One region of the Dietzia sp. JS16-p6b genome, then DNA from elsewhere that is predicted to be linked to it. Evidence: riboswitches for the same ligand, from Rfam matches in the RefSeq annotation. Region 1 holds a riboswitch; each other region holds the start of a gene.
What was found. A riboswitch is a leader RNA that binds a small molecule or an ion and turns the genes downstream of it on or off. The one in region 1 is predicted to bind thiamine pyrophosphate.
Positions count from the first base shown of each region.

Region 2: another riboswitch for thiamine pyrophosphate. It lies ahead of CT688_RS05315 (ABC transporter ATP-binding protein); the one in region 1 lies ahead of CT688_RS16435 (LLM class flavin-dependent oxidoreductase).
Region 3: another riboswitch for thiamine pyrophosphate. It lies ahead of thiC (phosphomethylpyrimidine synthase ThiC); the one in region 1 lies ahead of CT688_RS16435 (LLM class flavin-dependent oxidoreductase).

Region 1 covers NZ_CP024869.1:3,550,974-3,554,238, reverse strand. Annotated here, with positions in the region: gene CT688_RS16440 (reverse transcriptase family protein) at 1-260, opposite strand, end outside; gene CT688_RS17400 (hypothetical protein) at 275-415, shown strand; gene CT688_RS16435 (LLM class flavin-dependent oxidoreductase) at 533-1,933, opposite strand; TPP riboswitch at 1,989-2,082, opposite strand; partial or broken gene CT688_RS16430 (NAD(P)H-dependent oxidoreductase) at 2,245-2,892, opposite strand; gene CT688_RS16425 (TetR/AcrR family transcriptional regulator) at 2,908-3,265, opposite strand, start outside.
Region 2 covers NZ_CP024869.1:1,174,916-1,178,180, forward strand. Annotated here, with positions in the region: gene CT688_RS05305 (ABC transporter substrate-binding protein) at 1-496, opposite strand, end outside; gene CT688_RS05310 (ABC transporter permease) at 493-1,272, opposite strand; gene CT688_RS05315 (ABC transporter ATP-binding protein) at 1,269-2,144, opposite strand; TPP riboswitch at 2,127-2,224, opposite strand; tRNA gene CT688_RS05320 (tRNA-Arg) at 2,483-2,555, opposite strand; gene CT688_RS05325 (cytochrome c oxidase assembly protein) at 2,662-3,265, shown strand, end outside.
Region 3 covers NZ_CP024869.1:3,039,221-3,042,485, forward strand. Annotated here, with positions in the region: gene ppk2 (polyphosphate kinase 2) at 1-482, shown strand, start outside; gene CT688_RS14020 (CoA-binding protein) at 558-974, shown strand; gene CT688_RS14025 (CD225/dispanin family protein) at 1,015-1,470, opposite strand; gene CT688_RS14030 (GNAT family N-acetyltransferase) at 1,520-1,816, opposite strand; TPP riboswitch at 1,890-2,006, shown strand; gene thiC (phosphomethylpyrimidine synthase ThiC) at 2,000-3,265, shown strand, end outside.

The DNA of each region.
Region 1 (3,265 bases):
GGCTCCGGCAGGGGCACGGTCGTGGGTGCCCCCGCGGGCCGGGTCCACTCCGTCAGTACCTGGCGAAGCGCAGCGGCCGGGTGGCGGGGTTCGTCTGGATACCATGCGAGCAGGATCGGCAGGGCGTCCCGGGTGATCGCCTCCGGGAGGACGGAGTCGAGTGCGCGCCGGAGTTCGGGCCAGGTCCATCCGGTGTAGGTGCGGGAGAACCGGGCCGCGGCCTCACCGACCTCCTCCACGGTCAGGACGGGCGAGGTCATCGACCCTCGAGACGGTGGCTGGGCGGATCGTGGTCGACAACACGGTGGCCGTCGAGATGGTGGCCGACGGGCGAGGTGACCCGACGTTCGTCTCTGCGGTGCCGTCGCGCACGCGGAGCGTGCCGCACGGCGCCGGACGCAGTGTCTCGCTGTGATGTGCACCCAGGGGTTGCCCCTGAGACGGATCGGATCGATCCACCCTCACCTCGCCCGCCGCCCACGCGGGCCAGTCTGCCAGCTCGGGTCCTCACCGGGCGCGTGCTTCTCGCACCTCACCCTCGACGAAAAGCCGCCCCACGGTGTGACTCCGGCAGCCGGTCGCCGTCACCGAACATCCGGGCGCGGAGGGTGCCGGGTTCCGCTGCTCGCGGATACAGTCCGCGGTGCTGGAGCACAGGGATGAGGAACTCGACGACGTCCTCCCAGGTCCCGGGGTTGAGCGCATAGGCCAGGTTGAAGCCGTCGACATCCGTCTCCGCCATGAAGTGCTCCAGGGCGTCGGCCACGGTGTCCCCCGACCCCACCACCACGGGGCCGCCCGTCGCGTTGAACCGGGCGCTGTCGCGCAACGTCCACCGGCCGTCGGGGTCCGCGGCGCCCGAGAGGCTCGACACCGTGGTCTGGATGGCATCGGTGGCGACCGGGTCCAGCGGTGCGTCTAGATCCTCCCGGGAGAGGTCGATTCCCGACCAGCCCGAGTTGAGTACCAGATTCCCCGTCTCGGAGGCGTAGGAGAAGACGTCGCGATACTTCGCGGCGGCCGCCGCGTCGGTCTGGTCGACGACGATCGTGAGCAGCGCATAGACGCGTGCGGCGTCCCGCCCTCGCCCCGCCGCCTCCAGTCCCTCGCGGATCCGACCGACCTGCTCACGGGTCTGCGCGAGAGTCGGGGACGCGACGAAGATCGCCTCCGCGTTCTCGGTGGCGAAGCGGACTCCCCGCTCGGAGGCGCCGGCCTGATAGATGACCGGGGTCCGCTGTGCAGAGGGCTCCGACAGATGAATCCCCGGAACCGTGAAGTACGTCCCGTGGTGGTCGATCGGGTGCACCTTCGCCGGGTCGACGAAGGTGTCCCGCTCCGCGTCGAGCACCACCGCGTCGTCCTCCCAGGATCCCTCCCACAATTTGTAGAGGACCTCCAGGTACTCGTCCGCCCGGTCGTAGCGCTCATCGTGGGAGAGCTGGTCGTCCTGGCCCAGATTCCGCGCCGCGCTGGTGAGATACCCCGTGACCACGTTCCACCCCACCCGGCCCCGGGTGAGGTGATCGAGCGTCGACATCCGCCGGGCGAAGGTGTACGGGTGCTCGGCCGACGTGCTCGCGGTGATGCCGAAGCCGAGATGCTCCGTGACGGCCGCCATCGCGCTCACCAGCATCATCGGGTCGTTCATCGGGATCTTGGCCGCAGTCCGCAGGGCCGCATCGGCGCTACCGCCGTAGACGTCGTAGGGCCCGAGTGCGTCCGCGAGGAAGATGCCGTCGAACAGCCCCTCCTCCAGGAGCCGGGCCAGACGGGTCCAGTGCGTGAGGTCGCGATAGTCCCGGGAGCGGTCCGCGGGATGCCGCCAGAGCCCCGGGAGCTGGTGGCCCACCCCGTTGATGGCGAAGGCGTTGAAGCGGATCCTCCGTGGGTGCCGTGGCGCATCGTGAGGGGCGTGGTGTGGCGTGGTCATCGTTCTCCCGGCGCTGGTCGTGGAGGGGGACCACCTCACGAGTCCGAGCGGCCGGTGGACGCATCGACGACATCCCTACGCGAGTATGAACTCGATCAGGTTCGCTCGGGTGTGATCTCAGCCCGTGGCGGGCACCCCGTGTCACGGCTCAGCCTACTCGCGCCGCTGTGCGCGAGGTGGATGCCGAGGTCGGTGCGGCCGGGCAGAAGGTCCTCCCGTAGGGCGCGGGTACCGCGGTAATCCCCGTCCCGGAGGCGACGGAAAGCCGCGACGGGCTCGGTGTCGATACCGTCCAGCCGGGTGCGCAGCCGATGGGCCTGCGCCTCCACGTCCGCACCGGACAGCCCGTCGGCGTCGTAGACGACGTGCAGGTCCAGTACCTCGATCCCGGTGTACCAGAGGACCCCGTGGGTCACGGGGAAGAGCAGGGACTCGATATCGCCGCTCACGCCACGACGCCCTATCGAGCGCTCGTCCTCCCCGGCGGTCACCACGATGAGGGCCTTGCGACCGGCCAGCCCGCCGTCTCCGTAGCGACGGGGTACGCCGAGCTCGGGGTCGAGGTCGCCGTGGGCGAAACCGGTCGTCATCACCCGGTCGAACCATCCCTTCAGGATGGCCGGCGGCCCGTACCACCACAGCGGGAACTGGAAGACGACGAGCTCGGCCGCCGCGATCTTGGCCTGCTCGGCCCGGACGTCGTCGGGAAGGCGGCCCGCGGCGTAGGCGTCAGCGGACAGCTCGACGATCGATCTCGATCGGCCCTCCGGCTCGCCGAGGTCGCGATCGGACAACACGGGGTCGAAGCCCTGCTCGTACAGGTCCGAGGTCTCCACGGTGTACCGCGCGGACAGCGACTCGGTGCCGGTCCGGAAGAGGTGCTCGTTGAGAGAGCCCGGTCGAGGGTGGGCGTACACCCAGAGGGCCGTGCGGGGTTCGGGCGGGTGCGTGATGGTCATGAGCTGCCTTTCGATTCAGTCTCGGGACGTGACGGACACGATGACTCTGGTGAGCACCTCGTGGGCGTGGGTCGTGGTGATCGAGCCGGTGGTCGCGGCCCGGGCGAGGGAATCGCCGGCGCCGAGGATCGCGACCAGATCCGCGGCCTCTATCTCTCCGGCGAACGGGGTCAGCGCCCGGCGGTACTTGGCGAGGAACTGCTCCTCGGCCTCCTGGCGGACCTCGTCCAACGTCGGCGACCCGGCGAGTGCGGAGACGACGTCGGCCAACTCCCGGCCCTCGGCCACGCAGCAGTCGATGTACGCCGCTGCCACGACCTCCGCCACGTCATCGAGCTCGGTCCCTGCGCTCTCGAGCGCGGCGTCGAGTACC
Region 2 (3,265 bases), 1.3 Mb from region 1:
CGGTCCTGCCCTCCAGGTCGGCCGCGGTGGTGATCCCGGACTCCGTCCTGGCGATCAGCGAGGTCAGCGAGGTGGGGATCAGGGCGGCCACCGAGATCACGTCGAGGCCCTGTTCCGCGGCGATGAGGGTGTCGGGCTCATACGAGATGGCCAGGTCCGCCCGCCCCAGGGACACCTCCCGCGCGGCGTCGGCCGTGTTGGCGGGCGTCATGAACGTCACGTCGACGCCGGCGTCGCCGTACGCGCCGGTGTGCTGCGCGGTGTACAGCGCCACGTGATCGGGATTGGGGCTCCAGTCCAGCAGGACACTCACCGGTGCGGCTCCGGTCTCGGTCGTGTCCGCATCGTCCGAAGCCGCCTGGCATCCGGTCAGGGCCAGCGCCGCAGCGGCGGCGATCGCGAGCATGCGGACGCCGGGTCGGGTGACGCCCGTTCGGGTGACGCCCGGTCGGGTGACGGTCCGGCGTGGGGCCGCGCTGGTGGATGTGTGCGTCATGATGGGGTCCTTTCCCCGGTGGGGGTGTTCCACGGGCAGATGAGTCGTTCGAGGATGGTCACGGTGGCCAGCAGGACGCTGGACATGATCGTCAGCACGACCACCTGGGCGAAGACGAAGTCCGTCTGGAGACGCGGGATGGCCTGCAGCATGAGGTACCCCAGGCCGTTGGTCGACCCGGTGTACTCGGCGAACACCGCGGCCACCGGCGCGAACGTGACCGAGACGCGCAATCCGGCGAACCCGCGGGGCGCGGCGGACGGCAGACGAACCCGCCAGAAGAGCGACCACCGGGTGGCGTGCAGGCTCCGCAGCGTGTCGATCACCCGGGCGTCGACGGCCCGCACGCCGGAGAGGAGGTTGAGGGCGACGGGGAAGAAACACAACAGGGCGACGACGATGACCTTCGGCGCCATCCCGTACCCGAGGGAGATCGTCAGCAGCGGACCTATCACGATCACCGGGATGGCCTGGGAGGCGACCAGCAGTGGGGTCATGGCCTGACCGATGGTGGGCACGAACGCGCTGATGATCACGACGATCACCGCGACGACCACTCCTAGCACCACACCCAGGAGGGTCTCGGAGGCGGTCAGCAGCGTGGCGGAACCGAGCCGGTCGGGCCAGGTGGTCACGAGCGAGTCGAGCACGGCGCCGGGCGCGGGGATGACGTAGGCCGGAACGAGTTCGAGCGCGGTGATCGTGATCCACGCGGCGAGGACCAGCAGGATCGTCACGCAGGCGGGAGCGGCGGATCGGAGGACTCGGACGGTCATGGGGCGGCTCCGCCGTCGGCCAGATGGGATTCCCGTGCCAGCGCGCGGAGGATGTCCTGGCGGGTCGCCGCGAATCCCTTGTCGCCGAGCAGGGCCTCGCGGGGGCGGTCGTCGCCGAACCACCCCGGCCAGGTGGACACCACGCGCGCCGGGGCGTCGGCCTCGTGCCGTGCCAGCAGGACCACACGTTCGGCGAGGAGCAGGGCTTCATCGACGTCATGGGTGACCATGACGAGGGTGGCCGGCGTCCCGGCGAGGGTCTCGCGCAGCCATTGCTGGACGTCGGCTCGGGTGATCGCGTCGAGCGCACCGAGCGGCTCGTCCGCCAGCAGCAGGGGTTTGCGAGCGAGCAGTGCGCGCGCGAGTGCCGCGCGCTGGCGCATGCCCGCACTCAGAGCCGACGGACGGGCCCCCGACCAGGCGCCCAGGCCCAGGCGGTCCAGCAGGTGCTGGGCTTCGGCGCGGGCCACGCGCCGGCGCTCCCGCTGATTGCGGAGACTGATCGCGACGTTGTCGAGCAGGGTCATCCACGGCAGCAGGCTGTCGCCCTGCGGCATCAACGCGCAGTGCTCCAGGCGCCGGCCGGGCCGGCGTTCGTCCAACACGGAGACGGTCCCGGTCGTCGGTTCGGTCAGGCCGGCGATCAGCGAAAGCAGCGTGGACTTGCCGCAGCCACTGCGCCCGACGACCGCGATGTGCTGGCCCACCGGGACGGACAGGCTGAGATCCGCGAGAACGGGCCGGCGTGCTCCCGGGTAGGTGTGGCCCAGACCGTCCAGCGCCACGGCCGGAACTGCGGGGCGACTCAGCACGGCGTGCACCAGGACCGCGGCGTGCACAGGGGTGGCCGCGTGCACCAGCGCATGTGACATCCCTCCGCTCGTGTGAACGAGTTCAGGTTCAGCGGGTGTGATCTCAGCCCCGTTCGGTAGGGGCACCCCGTGTCATCGACGCCGATCCTGTGGATCAGCTCGAAGTGCGAACCTACCACCCTGCGCTGCCCGGCGAGTGGTCACATATGCGCGGCTCCGGCGGATCCCCACCTGGGGAAACGTGAACAGAATCGACCGCGCGACGAGGGGGCCTGATGCCGAGGGCGGGCGTTGGCCAGCGGTGTGCTGCGGCCGGCGGTGTGCTGCGGGAGGCGGCAGGCGGCGGGCGTCGGACCGGTGCCACGCCGGTCAGCGCCGCCGACCTGCGCCGAAGTGTGCGCCCCCGAGAGGATTCGAACCCCTGACCAGCCGGGTAGAAACCGGATGCTCTATCCACTGAGCTACGGAGGCCTGCGACGCCCGCGTCCGGCGTCGCCGGAAGGATGATAGCCGATCCGGGGGTGTGCGCCGCAGCCGCGAATCGGCCCGTGGCGATCGGGTTAATACGATGGTGGCCATGACGTCGTCCAAGTCGACACCCGCCCGCGCCGGAACGCTCACGACCCGCAGCGTGGTGCCCGTCGTGATCCTGCTCGCGGTGGTGGCCGCCGCGGTGGTGATCCCGCTGTCGGGCATGTCCACGGAGGTGGCGCTCGCGCTGGTGGGCGTGCCGGACCCGGGCGTCCTCACCACGGCCGGGCTCCCGGCGGTCCGAGCGGTGGGCGAGCTGCTCGCCGCGGTGGCGGTGGGGACGGCCCTGTTCGCGGCGTTCTTCACCCCGCCCCAGAAGGACAAGACCCTCGACGTGGACGGGTACCGATCGCAGCGGATCTCCTCGTGGGCCAACATCTCGTGGGCGGTGGCCGCGGCTCTGCTCATCCCGCTGACCCTGTCGGACGTCTCCGGCCGCACGTTCTGGGCGGCGCTGCCTCCGGACCAGTGGATCGTGGCGATCAACCAGATCGACGTGGCCTCGTCCTGGCGGTGGGCGGCGGTGATCGCGCTGGTGGCCGGGATCGGTCAGCGGCTCACCGTGAGCTGGCGCTGGTCGGTGATCTGGTTGGGCGTGTCGGTGCTCTCGCTCCTGCCGGTGGCGGCCACGGGGCACGCCTCAGGGAGCA
Region 3 (3,265 bases), 510 kb from region 1:
GCGAGCTGGTCATGTTCGATCGCTCCTGGTACAACCGGGCCGGTGTCGAGCGGGTGATGGGGTTCTGCACGGACGCCCAGTACTCCACGTTCATGGAGCAGGCGCCCATGTTCGAGAAGATGTTGGTGGACTCGGGCATCGGCCTGACGAAGTTCTGGTTCTCCGTCACCAAGGAGGAGCAGAAGACCCGGTTCGCGATCCGGCAGCTCGACCCGGTCCGTCGGTGGAAGCTCTCCCCGATGGACCTGGAATCACTCGACAAGTGGGACCTGTACACCGCCGCCAAGGAGGAGATGTTCCGGCGCACCGACACCGACTGGGCCCCCTGGATCACCATCAAGTCCAACGACAAGAAGCGGGCGCGCATCAACGCCATGCGCTACTTCCTCCACCAGTTCGACTATCCGGAGAAGGACCCCCAGGTGGTGTTCGACCCTGACCCGAAGATCGTCCGCCGCGCCAGGGACGCCGTCGGGGACTGACTGAGCCCGCGAAGGACGCACCCGCGCACACGACCCGTCGGGAATGTCCGGGCGCCGGCGCGCATTGCACCGGGTATGAGTCACACCAATGATCCGGCCGTTGTCAGACGTCTGCTCTCGGACCGCGGGCGCTGGGCGGTCGTGGGCCTGTCGGCGAACACCGGACGGACCGCGCACAGGATCGCCGCCTATGTCCGCAACCTGGGTCACGAGATAGTGCCGGTTCATCCCAGGGCTGAGACGGTCCACGGTCAGCAGGGATACCCGGATCTCGCGTCGGTACCCGGCGAGATCGATGTGGTCGACGTCTTTGTCAACTCGGCGCTCGCGGGCGACGTCGTGGACCAGGCGATCGCCCGGGGCGCGAAGGCGGTCTGGCTCCAGCTGGGTGTGATAGACGAGGCCGCGGCCCAGCGCGCTGCCGATGCGGGGCTGGACGTGGTGATGGACGCCTGCCCGGCCATCGAGGCGCCGCTTCTGGGCCTCGCCTGAGCGAGAGCACCCGCCGTGGCGGGAACGGCCCGCCCGCAGGTCAGAACCCGCTGGCGCTCAGCCCGATCATGGCGAAGATGAAGGCGAAGTAGAGCACGATGAGCAGGGCGAAGAGGCCGAGCGAGATGAGGCCGAGCTTCTTGGCTGACGCGCTCGCCGCTTCGGCCTCCGCGTGGTGACCGGCCGCCCACAGCGGGTAGACGTCCGAGGCCCGGGTCATCGCGACGAATGCGAGCGGCCAGAAGAACAGGATCGAGGCCACCGCCCAACCGATGTTCGACGGGGGGCCCGGCCGTGCGGCTCCGGGGGACCCGGTGAACCCCCCGGGGGTCTGGGCCCCGTAACCCGGGTGCTGGCCATACGACGACGCGCCCTGCCCGTATGTCGGGCCCTGGCCGTAGCTCTGGTCCTGCCAGTAACCGGACTCCTGCCCGGGGGTCTGGCCGGCCCCGTACGGGGAGTCGGAGGAGGAACCGGGGTAGCTCGGATTCGTCATGCCCGAATCGTATCCCCGAACGTGGGCTCCCTGAAACACCCTTCCCGGGTCAGCGGGGGGCCACGAGGAGCTGGTACTCGGGGAAGCGGACGAGGAACCGGCGGACGTAGCTGCACACCGGGCGGATCTTGTGCCCGTCCAGACGCATCCGGGTGAGGACCAGACTGACCAGCAGTCGAGCGATGCCCTGCTGTCCGAAATGCTCCTCGATGACGGTGTGGAGAAGGATGTAGACGTCGCCGTCCTTCTCGTACCCCACCAGACCCATGAAGGTCTCGCCGTCCCACAGTTCGAACCGGTCTCTATCGGTGTTGTGGACCAGCACCAGTGACTCCACTCGGGACATGGGACTCCTTCGGCAGGGTGTGTTCCACACCCGATGCTACTCGCCGGGGTACGCTCGCCCGGCACAATTTCATACTCGTCCCCACGGGAGTCCGCTTCGGAGCGCGGGCTGAGAGGACGGCCGGCCGGGCCGTCGACCGTAGAACCTGTCCGGGTCATGCCGGCGTAGGGAGCAGTGAGCATCATGGGCACACACACGTCCACCCCCAGCGCAGAGTCCACCTCGATCGAGTCCGTGACCTGCGGCCCGATCCACTCCAGCAGCAAGTCGTACCTCGAGATCCCGGCGGAGGGCGGCACGCTGCGCGTGCCCGTCCGCCGGATCGCCCTGACCAACGGCACGTCGTTCGACGTCTACGACACCTCCGGCCCGTACACCGGGTACGCCGACGCCGGGCAGTGCCACGACCTCGGCTCCGGCCTACCACCCACCCGCGACGAGTGGACGCACCCGGAGGCCGTGCCCGCCTCGTCGGAGGACTCCACGCCGGTACGAACCCAGCTGGCCTGGGCCCGCGCGGGTCACATCACCCCGGAGATGCGCTTCATCGCCGCGCGCGAGGGAATCGACGTGGAGCTCGTGCGATCCGAGGTGGCCGCCGGCCGCGCCGTCATCCCGGCCAATCACCGCCACCCGGAGAGCGAACCGATGATCATCGGCAAGCGCTTTGTCACCAAGATCAACGCCAACATCGGCAACTCCGCGGTCACCAGTTCGATCGCGGAGGAGGTCGAGAAGATGGTGTGGGCATCCCGGTGGGGCGCGGACACCATCATGGACCTGTCCACCGGGCGGGACATCCACGAGACCCGCGAGTGGATCCTGCGCAACTCGCCCGTCCCCGTGGGCACCGTGCCGATCTACCAGGCACTGGAGAAAGTGGGCGGCGACCCGACGGCGCTGACCTGGGAGCTCTATCGGGACACCGTCATCGAGCAGTGCGAACAGGGAGTGGACTACATGACCGTCCACGCCGGGGTGCTCCTGCGGTACGTCCCGCTCGCCGCCACGCGCGTCACCGGGATCGTGTCGCGCGGGGGATCGATCATGGCCGCGTGGTGCCTGGCACACCACCGCGAGTCCTTCCTCTACACCCACTTCAGTGAGCTGTGCGAGATCCTCGCGACGTACGACGTGACGTTCTCCCTCGGGGACGGCCTGAGGCCCGGGTCGATCGCCGACGCCAACGACGAGGCGCAGTTCGCCGAGCTCCGAACGCTGGGTGAACTCACCCGGATCGCCAAGCGCCACGGCGTCCAGGTGATGATCGAGGGCCCGGGACACGTGCCGATGCACATGATCGTGGAGAACGTGCGCCTGGAGGAGGAGTGGTGCGAGGAGGCGCCCTTCTACACACTGGGGCCGCTGGCCACGGACATCGCTCCGGGCTACGACCACATCACCTCCGCCATCGGGGCCGCGCGGATCGCCGAGGCGGGCACGGCGATG